3 regions of the Alteromonas sp. ABH4_456 genome follow, and region 1 is predicted to be linked to each of the others. Evidence: predicted binding sites of a transcription regulator. Region 1 holds the regulator's gene; each other region holds the start of a gene.

What was found. The regulator FliA, encoded in region 1, starts transcription of late flagellar genes. The targets are predictions, from matches to a motif close to CTAAAGNTNNNNNNNNNNNNGCCGATA.
Region 2: the regulator FliA is predicted to act here: its motif matches at 1,569-1,595, upstream of ACXAG2_RS00810 (HAMP domain-containing methyl-accepting chemotaxis protein).
Region 3: the regulator FliA is predicted to act here: its motif matches at 3,291-3,317, upstream of pomA (flagellar motor protein PomA).

What each region holds. Positions count from the first base shown of each region.
Region 1 is NZ_JBSWXO010000004.1:213,341-219,132, reverse strand. Features, by position in the region: gene ACXAG2_RS08465 (chemotaxis protein CheA) at 1-93, opposite strand, end outside; gene ACXAG2_RS08460 (protein phosphatase CheZ) at 106-852, opposite strand; gene cheY (chemotaxis response regulator CheY) at 887-1,270, opposite strand; gene ACXAG2_RS08450 (RNA polymerase sigma factor FliA) at 1,318-2,046, opposite strand; gene ACXAG2_RS08445 (MinD/ParA family protein) at 2,043-2,909, opposite strand; gene flhF (flagellar biosynthesis protein FlhF) at 2,906-4,351, opposite strand; gene flhA (flagellar biosynthesis protein FlhA) at 4,381-5,792, opposite strand, start outside.
Region 2 is NZ_JBSWXO010000001.1:165,051-170,842, reverse strand. Features, by position in the region: gene ACXAG2_RS00825 (5-oxoprolinase subunit C family protein) at 1-2, shown strand, start outside; gene ACXAG2_RS00820 (aminotransferase class IV) at 9-875, shown strand; gene fur (ferric iron uptake transcriptional regulator) at 924-1,352, opposite strand; gene ACXAG2_RS00810 (HAMP domain-containing methyl-accepting chemotaxis protein) at 1,796-3,802, shown strand; gene fldA (flavodoxin FldA) at 3,839-4,363, opposite strand; gene ACXAG2_RS00800 (DUF2788 domain-containing protein) at 4,395-4,613, opposite strand; gene ACXAG2_RS00795 (alpha/beta fold hydrolase) at 4,700-5,491, opposite strand; gene ACXAG2_RS00790 (H-NS histone family protein) at 5,539-5,792, opposite strand, start outside.
Region 3 is NZ_JBSWXO010000019.1:21,993-27,784, forward strand. Features, by position in the region: gene ACXAG2_RS19870 (DUF1365 domain-containing protein) at 1-261, shown strand, start outside; gene ACXAG2_RS19875 (class I SAM-dependent methyltransferase) at 261-1,520, shown strand; gene ACXAG2_RS19880 (flagellar motor protein MotB) at 1,552-2,478, opposite strand; gene pomA (flagellar motor protein PomA) at 2,485-3,246, opposite strand; gene xseB (exodeoxyribonuclease VII small subunit) at 3,483-3,728, shown strand; gene ACXAG2_RS19895 (farnesyl diphosphate synthase) at 3,780-4,673, shown strand; gene dxs (1-deoxy-D-xylulose-5-phosphate synthase) at 4,706-5,792, shown strand, end outside.

The DNA of each region.
Region 1 (5,792 bases):
CAAGTCAACTAACTGTTCCTGTAATTGTTCCAGGATTTCTCCGGCTTCGACCAGAAAGTCCTGTAATATATCCTCATCAACATCAAACGACATTCATTCGCTCCCCTAAAAACCAAGGCTCGACAGGAGATCATCCACATCATCCTGGCCTTGTACTACGTCATCCCGCTTCTCAGCGTTCATGATTGGCCCTTCCGCTTCAACAGCGTCCGGCTTGTTCGTGGTGCTCTGTGCTTTAACAGGTGCATCCCGTTCACCGAACACGGTCAGCATGTTCACAAGGCTGTCTTCGACTTCTTTCACCAGGTCAATCACTCTGCGAATAACCTGGCCTGTCAAATCCTGATAACCCTGTGCCATTAATACTTCGGTCAAAAGGCTGTTAAGTTTAGAAGAATCTTTCGACATGTCCTTAAACAGGGCGTCGATATCCATACATAAACTCTTGAATTCACCGAGCTCAATCTGACGGGTCATAAGCTTTTGCCATTCAGGCTCAATAGCATTGATCCGGTCTGATAAAGATTCAGCAATGGGCATACAGGACTCTACAGCGTCCATTGTAGTATTAGCCGCTTTTTCAGTTTCTTCAATTACGTAGGTGAGACGCGTTTGCGCATCAGGAATATCATCATTAGCCAGACCAGCAATACGCTCGTCTAACTGGAAGGTGTTGAGGGCGTCATGAAGTTGACGGGTAAGTTTGCCAACTTCAGCAAAAAGTTCGACAGACTCTTTGGCAGATACGGCTTCAAGCAGGGCGCTGGCGGAGTCGTCATCGCCCTGCTCAAGATATGCTACCAGCTGTTTTGCTTCTTCGAGCGAAATAGGGACTTTTTTAGTAGGAGACATCCAGTAATCCTCTTCTCTGGCGGGAGCGGCTGGATCAACCTAAACGCTCAAAAATCTTGTCGAGTTTTTCCTTAAGTGTAGCGGCTGTGAAAGGCTTCACAACATATCCGTTCACACCTGCCTGTGCTGCAGCAACGATTTGCTCTTTTTTCGCTTCAGCTGTCACCATTAATACTGGCAAGTGCTTGAGTTTGTCGTCTGCACGAATAGCGCGTAACAGGTCGATACCCTGCATACCTGGCATGTTCCAATCTGTCACGACAAATTCAAAGTCGCCTTGCTGGAGCATGGGGAGGGCCGTACTTCCATCGTCAGCTTCCTGAATATTGGAAAATCCAAGATCTTTAAGCAGGTTCTTTATGATTCGTCTCATAGTAGAGAAGTCGTCTACTACAAGAATTTTCATACTCTTGTCCAAAATAGCCTCCGGTGAGGATTATCAATCGTTATTAATATTAGTATGTTTTATTCTTCTGCCTGCCATGATTGCATTCGGGCTTTTAGTTTTAACATGGCCTGGCTATGAATCTGGCTGACCCTTGACTCACTGACTTCAAGAACTTCACCGATTTCACGTAAATTCAGTTCTTCATCATAGTACAGGGACAGTACAATTGCTTCCCGTTCAGGTAATGTTGTGATGGCATGCGCCAACGCCTTTTGAAACGCCCCCTGCATTAAATCTTCGAGGGGTGAATCATTACCTTTATTCTGTTCTGTGCTGATTACATCTTCTGACACACCCAGGTCTTCAATACCGACAAGTTTACCGGCATTCACCTCGTTAAGCATTTGATGATAATCATTAATACTGACACTTAGCTTAGCAGCAATTTCTGTATCACGCGCGTCTCTGCCAGTTTCTCTTTCAACTTGTGTTATGGCTTCCGTAATAGCACGGCTATTTTTATGCACTGAACGGGGTGTCCAGTCGCCCTTACGGATTTCATCCAGCATAGCACCACGAATACGGATACCTGCGAAGGTTTCGAAACTGGCCCCTTTCGAGCCGTCGAAATTTCTGGCTGCTTCCAGCAATCCGATCATCCCTGCCTGAATCAGGTCATCCACCAGCACACTGGCAGGCAAACGCGCCATCAGGTGATGGGCAATACGTTTTACAAGGGATGCATGGCGCTCGACCAGCTGCGACTTGTCGGTCTGCTGCTGGTAAGCTGCCGCTTTACTATTCAACGTTGGCTTCCTACTGCTTGCTTCGTCACCAGTTGTTCAATGAAAAATTCCAGGTGACCACCCGGCTGAGCCGGTACCGGCCAGTTAAGCGCTTTGGTGGCTAACTGACTAATCGCGACGGCCGCAGGAGAACCGGGAAATGCATCCACAATAGCGGTTTGCTTTCTGACTGCCCGACGAATATTTTCGTCGAAAGGCACAGTTGCCACCAATTCTAGTGCCACATCCAGGAATCTGCCTGTCACTTTTGATAATTTACTGAATAATTCCTGCCCTTCACGGATGTCCCGAACCATGTTTGCCACTATTTTGAACCGGAACACGCCGTGTTCACGGTTCAATATTTTAATCAGTGCATAGGCATCGGTCAGAGAAGTCGGTTCGTCACAAACCACGACCATGATGTCCTGCGAGGCACGGGAGAAACTCAGTACCATATCGGAAATACCGGCAGCGGTATCTACAATCAGCACGTCAATCTGCGACCGCAACTCACTGAAAGCACGGATTAATCCGGCATGTTCAGTGGGCGATAACTCAGTCATTGCCTGAGTACCTGAAGTCGCCGGAGCGATTTTAATACCGTGAGGTCCGGTTACCAGAACATCATCAAGTGTGCATTCACCGGATAATACGTGAGAAAGGTTCTTCTCAACACGCAGACCCAGCATGACGTCAACGTTCGCTAATCCTAAATCGGCATCGAGTACCATGACCCGCTTACCTTGCTTGGCCATAGCAATCGCCGTGTTTAATGTAATGTTGGTTTTACCAACACCACCTTTGCCGCCGGTAACGGCAATAACCTTTATGAGGCGTGATTGATTCATCTTTCGTAAGCTACTCGCTTGATCTTCGATCATACTGCCTGAACTGAATTAACTTCATGATTACGCTTAGTATGATTCAAACCGTACTTTTTATAAAGCTTTGCAGCGGCAGATACGAGAGATTTTGCATCAGCAACTTTAATATCTTCAGGTACCTGCTGCCCGTCGGTCACATAACTAACTGGCAATTGCTGTTCAACAGCAACACTTAAAACCTCACCCAAACTGTAGCATTCATCAACTTTCGTGAAGATACATCCGTCAAGCTTAACGGAATTATACGCTTCAATGATGCGTTGCAATGCAGGATATTGGGTATTTGCCTGCGCAACCAGGTATTTACGGACAGGTTGCATTTGTCCGTGATTAAATTGACCAAGTTGCTTAATTAAACGACTGTCGCGCTGACTAAAACCAGCCGTGTCTACTAATATTAGACGCTTATGGCGTAACTGGAAGAGAAGTTCGGCTAATTCTTCACTGCTTTGCGCCTTCCTTGTGGTACAGCCAATAATTTTGCCATACGTTGCCAGCTGCTCATAAGCGGCAATACGGTAGGTATCGATAGTGATCATAGCCACCTGATCAGCACCGTATTTTTGCGCATAGCGTGCTGCTAATTTAGCAACAGTCGTGGTTTTGCCAGTTCCCGTTGGACCAACAAGAGCAACCACACCGGTTTGGGTCAGGATATCATTACCGGAAACATTAAGGCGATTAGCCAAAAGGTTGAGAAGGTAAATCCACGCTTCCCGCTCGGTGTATTGAGAAGGGGTGTAGTGCACCAGTTGCTCAGCCAGTGAAGCACTCAGCCCCATACCGGTTAAACACTGAGTCAGATAGCTGTGTACGGGACGCTGACGCTGCTTTTTAGCATCCATCAAGTCTGCGACCTGATATTGTAAAACGCTGCGAAGAGAAGCCAGTTCCTCTTTTATCGCATCCAGCTCACTGGCAGGGGCACCGGCAGACTGCTGACTTTCCGCCGCTTTAAAGTCGGGGTTCATTTGAGATACCGGTGCAGGCTTGGGTTCTTTTGCAGAAAATACATCCGCAAATGAAAATGCCTCTTCGTTGTGAGATGCAGCGGGTTGTGAATTGACTCCACGGGTATCTCCGGCGAAGGCAGACGATGTTTGTGGTGCAGGAGAAACTGCAGGGTTCTGACGTTCACTTCTGGCAGCCGCTGCTCTTTCTGCAGCCTGCTTTTCAAGTAACGCCCGTAAAGTATCCGGACCGTCGTCACCGATAATTTCGCTGAGGCTTGGCGTCGCATTCTGTGCAGCAGGCTTACCTGCGTCATGGCGGGTGTTGAGTTTTATTTTTGCTTCTGGCTCTTTATCGTAAGCGGCGACCAGTTCAATACCGTCTGCCACTTTGCGATTCGACATGATTACGGCGTCACTGCCCAATTCTGCTTTTACCTGGCTTAATGCTTCCCGCATATCTTTGCCAAAAAACCGTCTGATTTTCATCTCAACCTCTTCACTCACCCGGTGTCAGATTATTGACCCACAGAGCTGACAATTTTGATTTGTTTGTCATCAGGGATTTCCTGATAAGACAACACATGCAGGCCAGCTACCGAATACTTCAGGAAGCGTGACAGCACAGGTCTTAACATGCCTGACGTCAACAGTACCGCAGGCTCGCCATTCAGTTCTTGTTGTTGTGCGGCCTGTTGCAGGGATTGCTGGAGCCGGTCGGCCAGTCCCGGTTCGATGCCGGCGCCGTCTTCTCCACCTGCCTGAAGTGACTGGTGCAACATCTGTTCCAACTCTGGTGCCAGAGTTATGACAGGCACTTCTTTCGCTCCCTGACTGATTTCCTGCACAATCAAACGCTTCAGCGCAATACGCACTGCCGATACCAGCACATCCGGATCCTGACTGCGGGGGCCGTATTCCGATAAGGTTTGAACGATAGTACGCATATCGCGGATGGGAACGCCTTCGAACAACAAGGTTTGCAGTACTTTTACTACGGTGCTCAGCTGCAGAATATCGGGTACCAGCCCTTCCACCAGCTTAGGACTGGATTTCGCCAGCATATCGAGAAGTTGTTGAACTTCTTCATGACCGAGTAACTGGTAGGCATTGTTGCTGAGTAACTGACTAAGATGTGTCGCTACCACGGTGGCCGCATCCACTACTGTGTAACCAAGGGTTTGCGCATGCTCCCGCTGATTCGGCCGTATCCACACGGCATCCAGTCCGAAAGCGGGGTCTTTAGTCGCCCGTCCTTCCAGCTTACCGAACACTTGCCCGGGGTTAATCGCCAGCTCTTCATCATGACTGATTTGCGCATCGCCGATGGTCACACCCAGCATGGAGATCGTGTAAGCATTCGGGTCGAGATCAAGATTATCGCGGATGTGCACCGGCGGAACCAGAAAGCCCAGTTCCTGAGACAGTTTTTTCCGCACACCTTTTATACGGGTCAGCAATTCGCCGCCCTGTGATTTATCCACCAGCGGAATGAGCCGGTAACCGACTTCAAGGCCGATAGTGTCAACCTGCTGTACGTCATCCCAACCCAGCTCTTTAATTTCCGGAGCAGGCTGGTCAGCACCGCCTTCCATTTTGGCCGGCACAGCCGGTTTTTCTGCCGCTTTCTTCGCCTGCACACCCTGCCAGTATGCATAACCGGCAGCAATAGCAGAGAATCCCAGAAAGGCCACGTGGGGCATGCCGGGCACAATACCCATGACAAACAGCACCGCTGCGGCAATATACAGAGCCTGCTGATTACCCAGCTGTGTCCGGATTTCCTTACCCATTTCCTGAGTTTCGTTTTCGCGGGTGACGATAATTGCCGTTGCCACCGACAACAACAGGGATGGGATCTGGGCAACCAGACCGTCACCGATGGTCAGAATAGTGTAAACTTCCAGCGCATTTCCGAAGGACAAGTCAT
Region 2 (5,792 bases), on a different contig from region 1:
GATATCTGATGACAATCGCGTTTTTAAATGACCACTTTTTACCCCTTGAAGAAGCACGTATTTCACCGATGGACAGAGGTTTTCTGTTCGGCGACGGTATTTACGAGGTGATCCCTACCTTGCACGGTAAAGCTGTTGGTATGAACGCCCACCTCGACCGGTTACAAAACGGGCTCGATGAGCTGGCAATTGCAAATCCGAAAACAAAGGCACAATGGACAGAGCTGGTCAGTGAACTGGTGACGAAAAATACACAAGCTCTGAATTCTGCGTCAGTGGGTGTGTATATTCAGGTATCACGGGGTACTGAGATGAAACGTGCCCATGGTTATCCTGACAATATTCCTCCCACTGTGTTCGCTTTTGCGTTTGCTACCGCCGCGCCGCCAGTGCCGGATAAAGCCGCAGTGGTAACCTTTGATGTCGCCAGTGGTGAAGATAAGCGCTGGCAGCGTTGTAACATCAAATCCACATCGCTGCTCGGCAATGTGATGCATTATCAGCAAGGCCGGCAGGCCGGTAAACAGGAAATCATTTTGTTGAACAGCCACGGGGAAGTGACTGAGGCCAGTTCATGCAACGTATTCGTTGTGAAAGAGGGTATTATCATGACACCACCGCTGGATCATCAAATTTTGCCGGGAATTACCCGGAAGCTGGTCATTGAAAGTCTTGCAGCAGAAGGCGTTGAGGTGCAGGAAGTACCGGTTACAGCAGAAGTATTGTTCAGTGCTGATGAAGTGTGGCTAACCAGCTCCAGTAAGGAAATCAGCCCTGTTACCTCGGTGGATGATAAACCCGTGGGGAACGGGCAGGCCGGTGATGTATGGCTTAAAGCCATCACAGCTTTCAACAAACACAAGTTTACGTTATAAAAAAACCTGCACGCTGTGCAGGTTTATTTAATCTTAACGACCGGCGACTCAGTCGTCGGTTTTATCACAGGTACCGTCTTTACATTCACCGTAAAGATACAGGCTGTGATGTGTCAGTTTGATGTTATTGCGTTCGGCAATTTCAATTTGACGTTGTTCAATCACATCATCTTCAAACTCGATGACTTTGCCACATTTCAGACACACCAGATGGTCGTGGTGCTCTTTATGACTGATTTCAAATACTGACTTGCCACCTTCAAAATGGTGTCGGTTCAAAATACCAGCGTCATCGAACTGGTTAAGCACACGGTATACCGTCGCAAGACCAATTTCCTCACCCTGATCGATCAGAATTTTATACACATCTTCAGCACTGATATGCTGGTTGGCAGGTTCCTGCAGGATCTGCAGAATTTTTAAACGGGGAAGTGTAACTTTTAAACCCGCTTTTTTTAGTTCTTTATTTTGATCCATAAATAATCACTTCTGGAAGCTCTTCTGATTTAACGCTCATTATAGGTACTTTGCCAGGTTTTAAAAGTAAAAGCGCGGATATCTTCAACATTAATCTGCAGATTAAATCATTGATCCCTGTCATTTATCCATACGATTTTTAAGGACTTTGTGCAGCTAACCGGACCCTGCAGGCGGTATGCAGAGAGTTATTCAGGATTTACCCATTTAACGAACTAAAGCATTGTGAAGTTTCTACCGATAAGTTCAATGAAAGCTATGCCTTTTTCGCTGCAAAATAGCGACTTTTCCGGGATGTTTTGAACATTATTTACTTTGCCGGCAATTACGGAACACTGTGCGCAGACATATTTCCTGGCCAAAAAACGGCAAGGCCGGAAAACTTATATTAAAATCAATGATAACCATGTTACGGAATTAAAACCGAAGATTGGGATAAGAAGATGCGCCTGACTGTTGTACAAAAAATAACCCTTGGTTTTGCCCTGTTCGGCTGTTTATTGCTGATCACCAGTTTACTTGCTTATCTGGGACTCAGCGACATCCGCCGTTCTGCTGAAACGGTGGCCACCGAGAAAATGCCGGTTCAGACAAAAATGATGTCCCTGAAGTCAGATGCATTGTCTCTGGCGACCGTAACGGCAAACGGTTACTACATGGATGAGCTTTCAGCACTGAATAAAAACAAATCTGAGTTTGAGGCACTGAGTGAAGTCTTTTCTGAAGATCTCGCTATTTTCGATACCACCTTTGGTAATCACACAGAATCAAAACAGGCCGTAGAGGCGGGTAATACATTTATTCGTGAGAGCGCGACGGTGTACGAAGCGCTTATCAGCAGCAAGCAAATACAATTGTCTCTGGCAAAGCAGCGGGAAGAAGCTATCTCTCATATTGATGAAGCCGGAGCGCTGATGATGGATTTAAGCTTTCTGGATAACGGACAGCCCGGTATCGATGCGCTGGCCGGCCTCGGTGCGAATATTGACAATAAATTGCTCACTTTGAGTTCGGTCGTCACCGAACTGGTTAAGTCTGAAGATCCTGAAGATTCACTGGTGATCCTGGATGACCTGGACTATCAGTTGAGCAATCTGGCGGTAGACACCGAATATCTGTTCCGGTCTGCCAGTGGCCTGAATACCGACGGTATCATCAGCAATTTTCAGCAGCAGTATGATGCCATGCTGGCTATTCTCACCGGTGAATCCGGTCTGATGGCCGGCCAGAAACAGAAGTTATCTCACATCGCCCATGCAACAGAAAGCCGTCAGCGTGCCAACACATCGCTGGCGCAGGCTACCTCGACAATCAATAACCTTTACGAAGAAGTCACTGAAGAAACCCTGAAAGGGCAAAACCTGATCCTGGACACTGTCCAGGACAGCCTTGTTGATACGCTGGTGGTGTCGTTTATTGGTCTGGTGGCTGCAGTTGCACTCACTCTCACTGTGCGTAAAAGCATTGCCGGGCCGCTGCAAAATATCACCCGTGGTCTCGGCCGGATCAGTGAAGGGGATTTATCGTATCGTCTGAATACACAGGGCAATGATGAATTTGCCGATTTGTCGGTAAAGGTAAACAGTTTAACTGAAGCTCTCAGAGATCTTATCGGTAACATTCAGCAACAGGAACGAACGCTGCTGGATGTGGCCAGAGAAAGTGTGGAAATGGGTGAACGCAGTCTGGAGCAGGTGGCCCAACAACGTGACCGGGTCCGTAAAACCTCCTCAGATACTGCCAGTGTAAGAAGCACCAGCGAAAAAAACCTTGCAATGATTCAGCAATCGGTGGATGAACTTGACCGGGTCGCCAGTCAGACGCAGCAAACATCTGAACTGGTTGCACAAAACCGGCAACAGGTTGCAGAACAATCTGGCCAGGCATCGGCATCCGCCAACATCATAAACCGGCTGGATGAGAACAGCCGCAGCATCGGCAGTATCCTTGACGTCATTAAAACCATCGCGGAACAAACAAACTTGCTGGCGCTCAATGCTGCAATAGAAGCTGCCCGTGCCGGTGATCAGGGCCGCGGATTTGCCGTTGTCGCCGACGAGGTCAGAACGCTGGCTAACCGCACGCATAACTCCACTGAAGAAATTGAATCGATGATTGGCAGTTTGCAACGAGATGCACAGCAAGCTGTGGAAGCCATCAACCTGAGTATGGAAAAGGCGGAGCAGGGTGTTGTTATCAGTGAAAAAGTCTATGAGCAGGTCAATGGGATCAGTGAGGTCATTGTGAAGCTGCAGGCGTTTAATGCCGGCTTTGTGAAAGACACTAAAGCTCAGGATAATGTACTTGCAGGTATTGATGATAATCTTAACGCAATCGTGACACTGGCTGATGCAAGTGCAGAGAGTACCCGTCTGGCGAATGAATCCAGTGCCAGGGTGGATGAGCAAATGGAAGGATTGCGCAAAGTGGTTGAGCGCTTCAGATTATAAAAAACGGGCTGTGCGCCCGTTTTCTTTAATTCAATATCAGGCAAGTTCTGCCAGACACAACTCTTCGTGTAACTGCTTACACCAGGCACGTACACGCTCTTCAGTTAATTCCGGCTGGCGGTCTTCGTCAATGCCCAGACCAACAAAGTGGTTATCATCAGCCATGCCTTTAGAGGCTTCAAAGTCGTAGCCGTCTGTAGACCACTGACCAACAAGAATTGCACCGCGGGGTTCTACGATATCGCGAACCATGCCCATGGCATCCAGGAAGTATTCAGCGTAATCTTCCTGATCGCCGCAACCGAAAATTGCAACCAGCTTGTCATTGAAATCAATTTCTTCCAGTTCAGGGAAGAAGTCATCCCAGTCACATTGTGCTTCACCGTAGTACCAGGTAGGAATCCCGAATATCAGAAGATCAAATTCAGCGATCTGTTCTTTGGTACTCTTGGCAATGTCCTGTACATCAATCAGGTTTTTGCCTAATTCCTTTTGAATCATCTTTGCAACATGTTCGGTATTTCCTGTGTCACTACCGAAAAACAAGCCAACACTTGCCATAATAACCCTCTGTTCGATACATCTTCTGAAATTACACGCCGGTACTTAACCAAATAAGTTCTATCAATCCTTTGGCAATAAAACCCAGCGCTCCCATTCCGAGTACGCCATAGGCAACTACCCGTCCGATAAGTGGTACATCGTTACTTTTGAGAACATCATGTACGGCATAGCCCATCAGGACAAACAGGCCGGTAAGCCCAAGATAAAACATGATGGATTCAATGGTTTCGTAATTTTCAGCAAGCATAGTTTTACTTAGTCCAAAATCGGCGCAAACTATAGCACAGAAATCAGCTGCCTCGCAGTGAAAACCACGTAATTTTTTGTGCTATATCATGCCTGATGAGGGCGAAATATGTGTTTTTCAACCACGCGGTTGAAGGCGTCCGGCTTTTCTGCATGTAACCAGTGACCGGCTCCTTCAATAACATGGGCGCGGGCAGCAGGAAAATACTGCAATATTTCGCTCTGCATGGACGCCGTGATGTAATCGGAATTACCACCTTTGATGAAAAGTACAGGCTCAGAGAATTGAGCATCGCTGCTTTGCCATCCTTTAATCGCTTCGTAACTGTTTGCCAGACCATCCAGATTAAAGCGCCAGTGCCATTGTTTACCGGTATCCTGATATAAACTTTTTAACAGAAACTGGCGTACTCCGGCTTCCGGAATACCACTTTGTAAACTTTTATCCGCATCAGAACGGCTGTTGATGGAATTCAGGTCTACCGACTTTAATGCACTGATTATCGCATCATGGCGGGACGGATAACTTACCGGTGCAATATCTGCAACGATGAGGTCGTCAAGAAATTGTGGGTGGGTGAGTGCGAGGCGCATCGCTACCTTTCCACCCAGCGAATGCCCGAGTATGCCTGTGCGGGCTTTCTTAAACTGATTGATTAATGCGTATAACTGTTCTGCTGCTGCCTCTATGGAAAAATGCTCCAGATGGGCTGATTGACCGTGGTCCGGTAAATCTACACTGAGCACATTGACTTTGGGCGCGAAATGCCGCTTTACGACAGATAAATTGTCAGCTGTTCCGAATAAACCGTGAATTATTACAAGTAAATAATCAGAATCAGCATATTCCGAAAAAGAATAATGTAACGTGGATTGCATGATTGACCTGAAAAAAGGCGACTGATGTCGCCTTTGCATGGAATTTTTTAAATTGCGAAATCTTCCAGCGATTTGCCGCTGTCTAACGCATCTTTGTAGACCCGAGGCATTCTTCCGATACCTGTCCACTGGTGTACTTTACCTTCACCATCTTTCAATTCGTATTTTACCGGACGTTTTTTACCGGTAGATTTCTTTTCAACAGTCGTCGACTCCAGATCACTGACATCAAGACCGGCTTCTTCAAGTTGCTTTTGGATATCAGCAATTTTCTGCAGCTTTTCCTGTTTAGCTTTTTCTT
Region 3 (5,792 bases), on a different contig from region 1:
GAGATGACCTATAAATGGCAGATAACGCCGCCGGGTGAGCGCTTTTCCTTATCCCTGTCCTGTCACACAGAGAAAAAGGATTTTGTAGCCGGCGTGAACATGACAAGAATTTCACTTAATAATGAGAATCTGCGCTCTACACTGAGACGTATACCCAGTATGACAATAAAAACCGTAGCCGGTATCTATTGGCAGGCACTGAAATTATTTATCAAGCGCGCGCCAATTTACGATCACCCTAAAAGTCAGGAACCGAGATAATGTCACACGGCGAATCCACTTTTATATTTCAGCAGGAAGCCAGCAGTATTGACCGCGCTTGCAGAAGTGCATTTTTTAAAGTGTTGTCACTGTTACCCGAAGGTCACATGACAATCAAAGAACATGGCACTACCGTAGCCCAATTTGGCGATCCGGAAAGTGAGCTTAAGGCCGATGTAAACATACTCAACGTAAAAGCTTACCGCCATTTGCTGTTTGGCGGCAGTGTGGCATCAGGTGAAACTTACATTGACGGATTATGGACCAGCCCGGACCTGACTTCAGTGATCAGAGTGTTCGCCCGTAACTTACCCGTACTGGACAAATGGGAAGAGAAATTCCGTCTGCTGGTGCTCCCTCTCCAGAAGGTACAGCATTTCTTACGCCGTAATACTGAAAGTCAGGCGAAGAAAAATATTGAAGCTCATTATGACCTGGGTAACAAGTTATATACGCGGTTCCTTGATCAGACCATGATGTACTCTTCAGCTATTTATCCGGATCCTAACGCTTCGCTGAGCGATGCCCAGACTCACAAACTAAAAACAATCTGTGACAAATTACAGCTGAAACCATCGGATCACCTGATGGAAATCGGCACCGGCTGGGGCGGTCTGGCTGTTTATGCAGCAAAGCACTATGGCTGCAAAGTCACCACCACAACCATCTCTGAAGAGCAACATGCTTATGCTGCGGCCTGGATAGAAAGAGAAAATCTGGGTGACAGAGTCACCCTGCTAAAACAGGATTACCGGACACTCGAAGGCCAGTATGACAAACTGGTGTCCATCGAGATGATTGAAGCTGTAGGTAAACGTTATCTGGGCAACTTTTTTGATAAATGTGCCTCACTACTGAAAGCCGATGGTTTGATGTTATTGCAGTCTATTGTCATTGATGACCGCCGTTACGACAGTTACAGCAAGAGTGTGGATTTTATTCAGAAATATATTTTCCCGGGCGGTTTTCTGCCCTCGCAGCTGGTTATCAACGACTACCTCAAACGTTTCAGTGACTTATCTGTAAGAGATTTACAGGATATCGGGCTGGATTATGCCAGGACGCTGGATGACTGGTACAAGGCTTTCATCAATGCCAAAGAACCGCTGATGCAGGATGGTTATGACGAGCGCTTCATGCGCATGTGGACTTACTATCTTAAATATTGCGAAGGCGGGTTTCTGGAGCGGACTATTTCGACGGTTCAGCTGGTCCTGTCAAAACCTCACTTCAGAGACACAATACAACGGGGAGCGTAGCGCTTAATCGTTGCGCCCTTTCCCCGCGCAGCTATTCTTCCAGCACCGAAATAGGTTCAGACAATAACGGTTTGCCCTGATTGATGTTAATTTCGACCCGGCGATTGCGGGCACGGTCGTCGGCAGTGGCTGCGTTTTCAACCAGAGGTTTAGTGTCAGCCAGACCGGTCACGGACATACGTGACTCATCAAAACCCGGCGCTTTACGGATCTCTTCCGCCACGGCCACAGCGCGTTGTGCAGACAAATCCCAGTTAGAGCGGTACAGCTCATTGGCAATATGCTGGCCGTCACTGTGTCCTGAAATTTCTATTTCCCCGGGCATTTCTGCCAGTAAGGTACCGATTTTTCTCAACACAGGCTTAAACTGAGGCTGCAAAAATGCCGAACCGGCGGAAAATGAACCGTTTTCTCTGATCCGGATAGTCAGTTGCTGACCCAAAGACTCCATTTCAATAGAGCCGTCCGCCACTTCTTTTTGCAGTTGTTCAGCCACCTTCTTCATCATTTCGTTGTCCTGCTCTTTGTCAGAGCTTTGTGACGATGAAGCGGCGGAGTCTGATGCAGTTTGCTGAGCCTGACCACCACGCTGGGACCCGCGCTGTGTCTGCCGGCCACCGGATGAGTCCTCATCCCCGGCCTGAAATTCCAGCGTTGGCTGAGTCATATCGATGGTTTGCTGCTGAATGGTTTCAATAGGCGTCGGATCCGGACGGCCCGGGCGAAACTCCATCGCGATAACACTGGTTCCCTTGGGAATGTCTTTGACTTCAATTTTATTCTGCACACCGAAGGCAAACTTCATGGAGCCGGCGATTTGCTTAAATTTCAGTACATCCATTTCCGAGAAAGACAGCAGCAGAACGAAGAAGCACATCAACAGTGACATCAGGTCAGCGAACGTCCCCATCCACGCTGGCAGGCCGGGAGGGGGACATTTAGGGCATTCATCTGACATAGCAGATTACTCCTCGTCCCCGCCGCCACGTTTACCGGCAGCGATGTAATTTTTCAAAATTCCCTCAATGACTTTCGGGTTCTGACCGTCAGCAATACCGACGATACCGTCAAGGACCAGAGACTGATTCAGTTTCTCTTCCTCTTTACGGTTGTCCAGTTTAGCTGCAATCGGCAAACAGATAACGTTTGCCAGGAAGGCGCCGTAAAGTGTTGTTAAAAGTGCTACCGCCATGGCAGGACCGATTGATTTAGGATCATCCATGTTTGATAACATGGCAACCAGACCAACCAGTGTACCGATCATCCCCATCGCCGGCGCAACATCGGCCAGACCTTTAAAAATTGAACCACCGAACTCATGGCGCTCGGTGGTCATCTGAATATCTTTTTTCAGCGTTTCTCTGACCACTTCAATGTCGTGGCCATCTACCAGCATATCTACGCCCTTTTGCATAAAGGCATTATCGATTTCGGCTTCTTCCAGTGCGAGAAACCCGCCCTTACGGGCCGCATCAGCCATTTCAACGATTTTTTCAATCAGCACTTCCGGCGGATCGATTTTGAACATGAACGCTTTGCCGGCCACTTTACCGGCACCGAAAAACTGGCCCAGCGTAAACTGAGACATTACTACGAAGATAGAACCACAGAATACAATGAGCACTGAGGCAACATCGACGAACATGCCCAAATCCCCACCCAGGATCATGGCCATGACAATAAAGCCGATACCACCTAACATGCCTATGACGGTTGCTAAATCCACTTATTGCTCCTCAAAAAACTCTCTTATCGCGATGCCATTATCTCTATCGGCCGGTATTATGAATTCTATAATCAAAATACAAGATTACCAGATGAATGCTGATTATTAGGTATCACCAATAAAACCAGAGAGATACCCGTCGTTTGACCACACAGGAACAGGACAAACCAATTGACCCCGCGTGCCTGCCCGGTTAATGTGCGCGATTATCATTAAAACTGCACCGGGTATCCGACGTGACCACAGAAAAAACGCCATCTGCGCCCTCTTTTGAAGCATCACTGGCAGAACTTGAAGCCATCGTGACGGAAATGGAATCGGGAGAACTGCCGCTGAATGAAGCTTTAGAAAAATTCGAACGTGGCGTAAAATTATCCCGTCTGAGTCAACAGGCTCTCGCGCAGGCAGAACAGAAAGTCAAAATATTGCTCGCTGAGCAAGGTGAACAAACACTGGTTGATTTCACCCCTTCTGAAGACTGATAAAATCTGGCGGAGAGACCGCTCCGCTCCACCTTGTTATACAGGTAATTCATGACAAATATAGACAGCTTACGTCAGAAGATTAAGCACGACACTGACGAAAGCTTGCTGCGCCTCGTTGCCGCACTTCCTGATCACGCACCACAACTTCGCGCAGCCATGGAATATGCGCTCCTTGCCGGTGGCAAGCGTATGCGTCCGTTACTGGTACATATCATCGGCAATACACTGGATATTCCCGGTCAGGATCAGGCCGCAGTGAGCATGGCGATAGAATGCATTCATGCCTATTCTCTGGCCCATGACGACCTGCCGGCAATGGACGATGACGATCTTCGCCGAGGAAAGCCCACCTGTCACATTCAGTTTGATGAGGCGACGGCTATCCTTGCCGGAGATGCCTTGCAAACCCTGGCGTTCAGTATTCTTGCTGATGCACCCATGAGCGACTTTGCCAATGGTCAGCGCGCAAAACTGGTCAGCATTCTTGCCAGAGCCTCAGGTTACGCCGGCATGTGCGGTGGTCAGGCGATAGACCTTGCAGCTACCGGTTCCACCATCGACATTGCGTCTCTAACCCGCCTGCATCGCTTGAAAACCGGCGCATTGCTACAGGCCTGTGCGGAAATGATTACGGTACTTTGCAATGATCTTAAACCGGAACACCGCGAAGCACTGACGGGTTACGCGGGAGACATGGGGCTGGCCTTTCAAATTCAGGATGACATTCTGGATGTGGAAGGTGATGCCGAAGTCACCGGTAAACCGCAGGGTTCCGATATTGAACTTGGCAAAAATACGTTTCCGGCATTACTGGGAATGGCACAGGCGAAGGCTGAATTAAACCGTCTTCATGCCAGCGCCCTTCAAGCTTTAGACAGTTTGCCCTACAATACCGGATTGCTGTCTGAGTTTACGGACCTGATGGTAAAACGGACATACTGATTTATGCTAAACAACATAATGAAACGATAACAATGAGTTTAGAATTAACGCACTATCCTGTTCTGGCACAGGCACTGACGCCGGATGAACTCAGAAAGCTGCCACAGGAAAAACTCCGTGAACTGGCTGATGAGTTGCGACAGTTTTTACTGGCTTCAGTTAGTCAGACCAGTGGCCATTTTGCTTCCGGCCTTGGCACAGTAGAACTGACCGTGGCTTTACACTACGTGTATAACACCCCATTCGACCGTTTATTATGGGATGTAGGCCATCAGGCTTACCCGCATAAAATTTTGACCGGCCGTGCCGGCCGCATGTCGACGATCCGACAAAAAAATGGTCTGCACCCGTTCCCGTGGCCTCCGGAAAGTGAGTACGACACCTTTGCTGTCGGTCACTCGTCCACATCCATCAGCGCCGCGCTGGGTATGGCTGTAGCAGCAGAAAAAGAAGGCAAAGACCGCAAAGTGGTTGCCGTCATCGGCGACGGTGCAATGACAGCGGGTATGGCGTTTGAAGCGTTGAACCATGCCGGGGACATTAATAAAGACCTGGTGGTGGTACTTAACGACAATGAAATGTCTATTTCGGAAAACGTCGGTGCACTGAACAGTCACCTGGCACGTCTGCTTACCGGTAACTTTTTCAATAAAATCCGCGATGGCGGTAAAAAGCTGCTGAGTAACGTTCCACCGATTAAAGAGTTTGCCAGCCGTGCAGAAGAGCACATCAAAGGCATGGTAGTGCCGGGCACTATTTTTGAAGAGCTCGGGTTTAATTACATTGGTCCCATCGACGGCCATGATGTTAATGGCATGGTCGATACCCTGCGCAACATGCGTCAGTTCTCAGGCCCGCACATCCTGCATGTGGTTACACGAAAAGGGAAAGGCTATCCTGTAGCGGAACAGGATCCGATTAAATTCCACGCTGTACCAAAATTTAATCCGGAAGATAACGCCCTGCCTAAATCTGCACCTTCAGCCCCCACGTTTTCGGCTATTTTCGGCCAGTGGTTGTGCGATATGGCGGCTCAGGATCCCAAACTCATGGCCATTACCCCTGCCATGCGTGAAGGCTCAGGCATGGTGAAGTTTTCCCAGCAGTTCCCTGAACAGT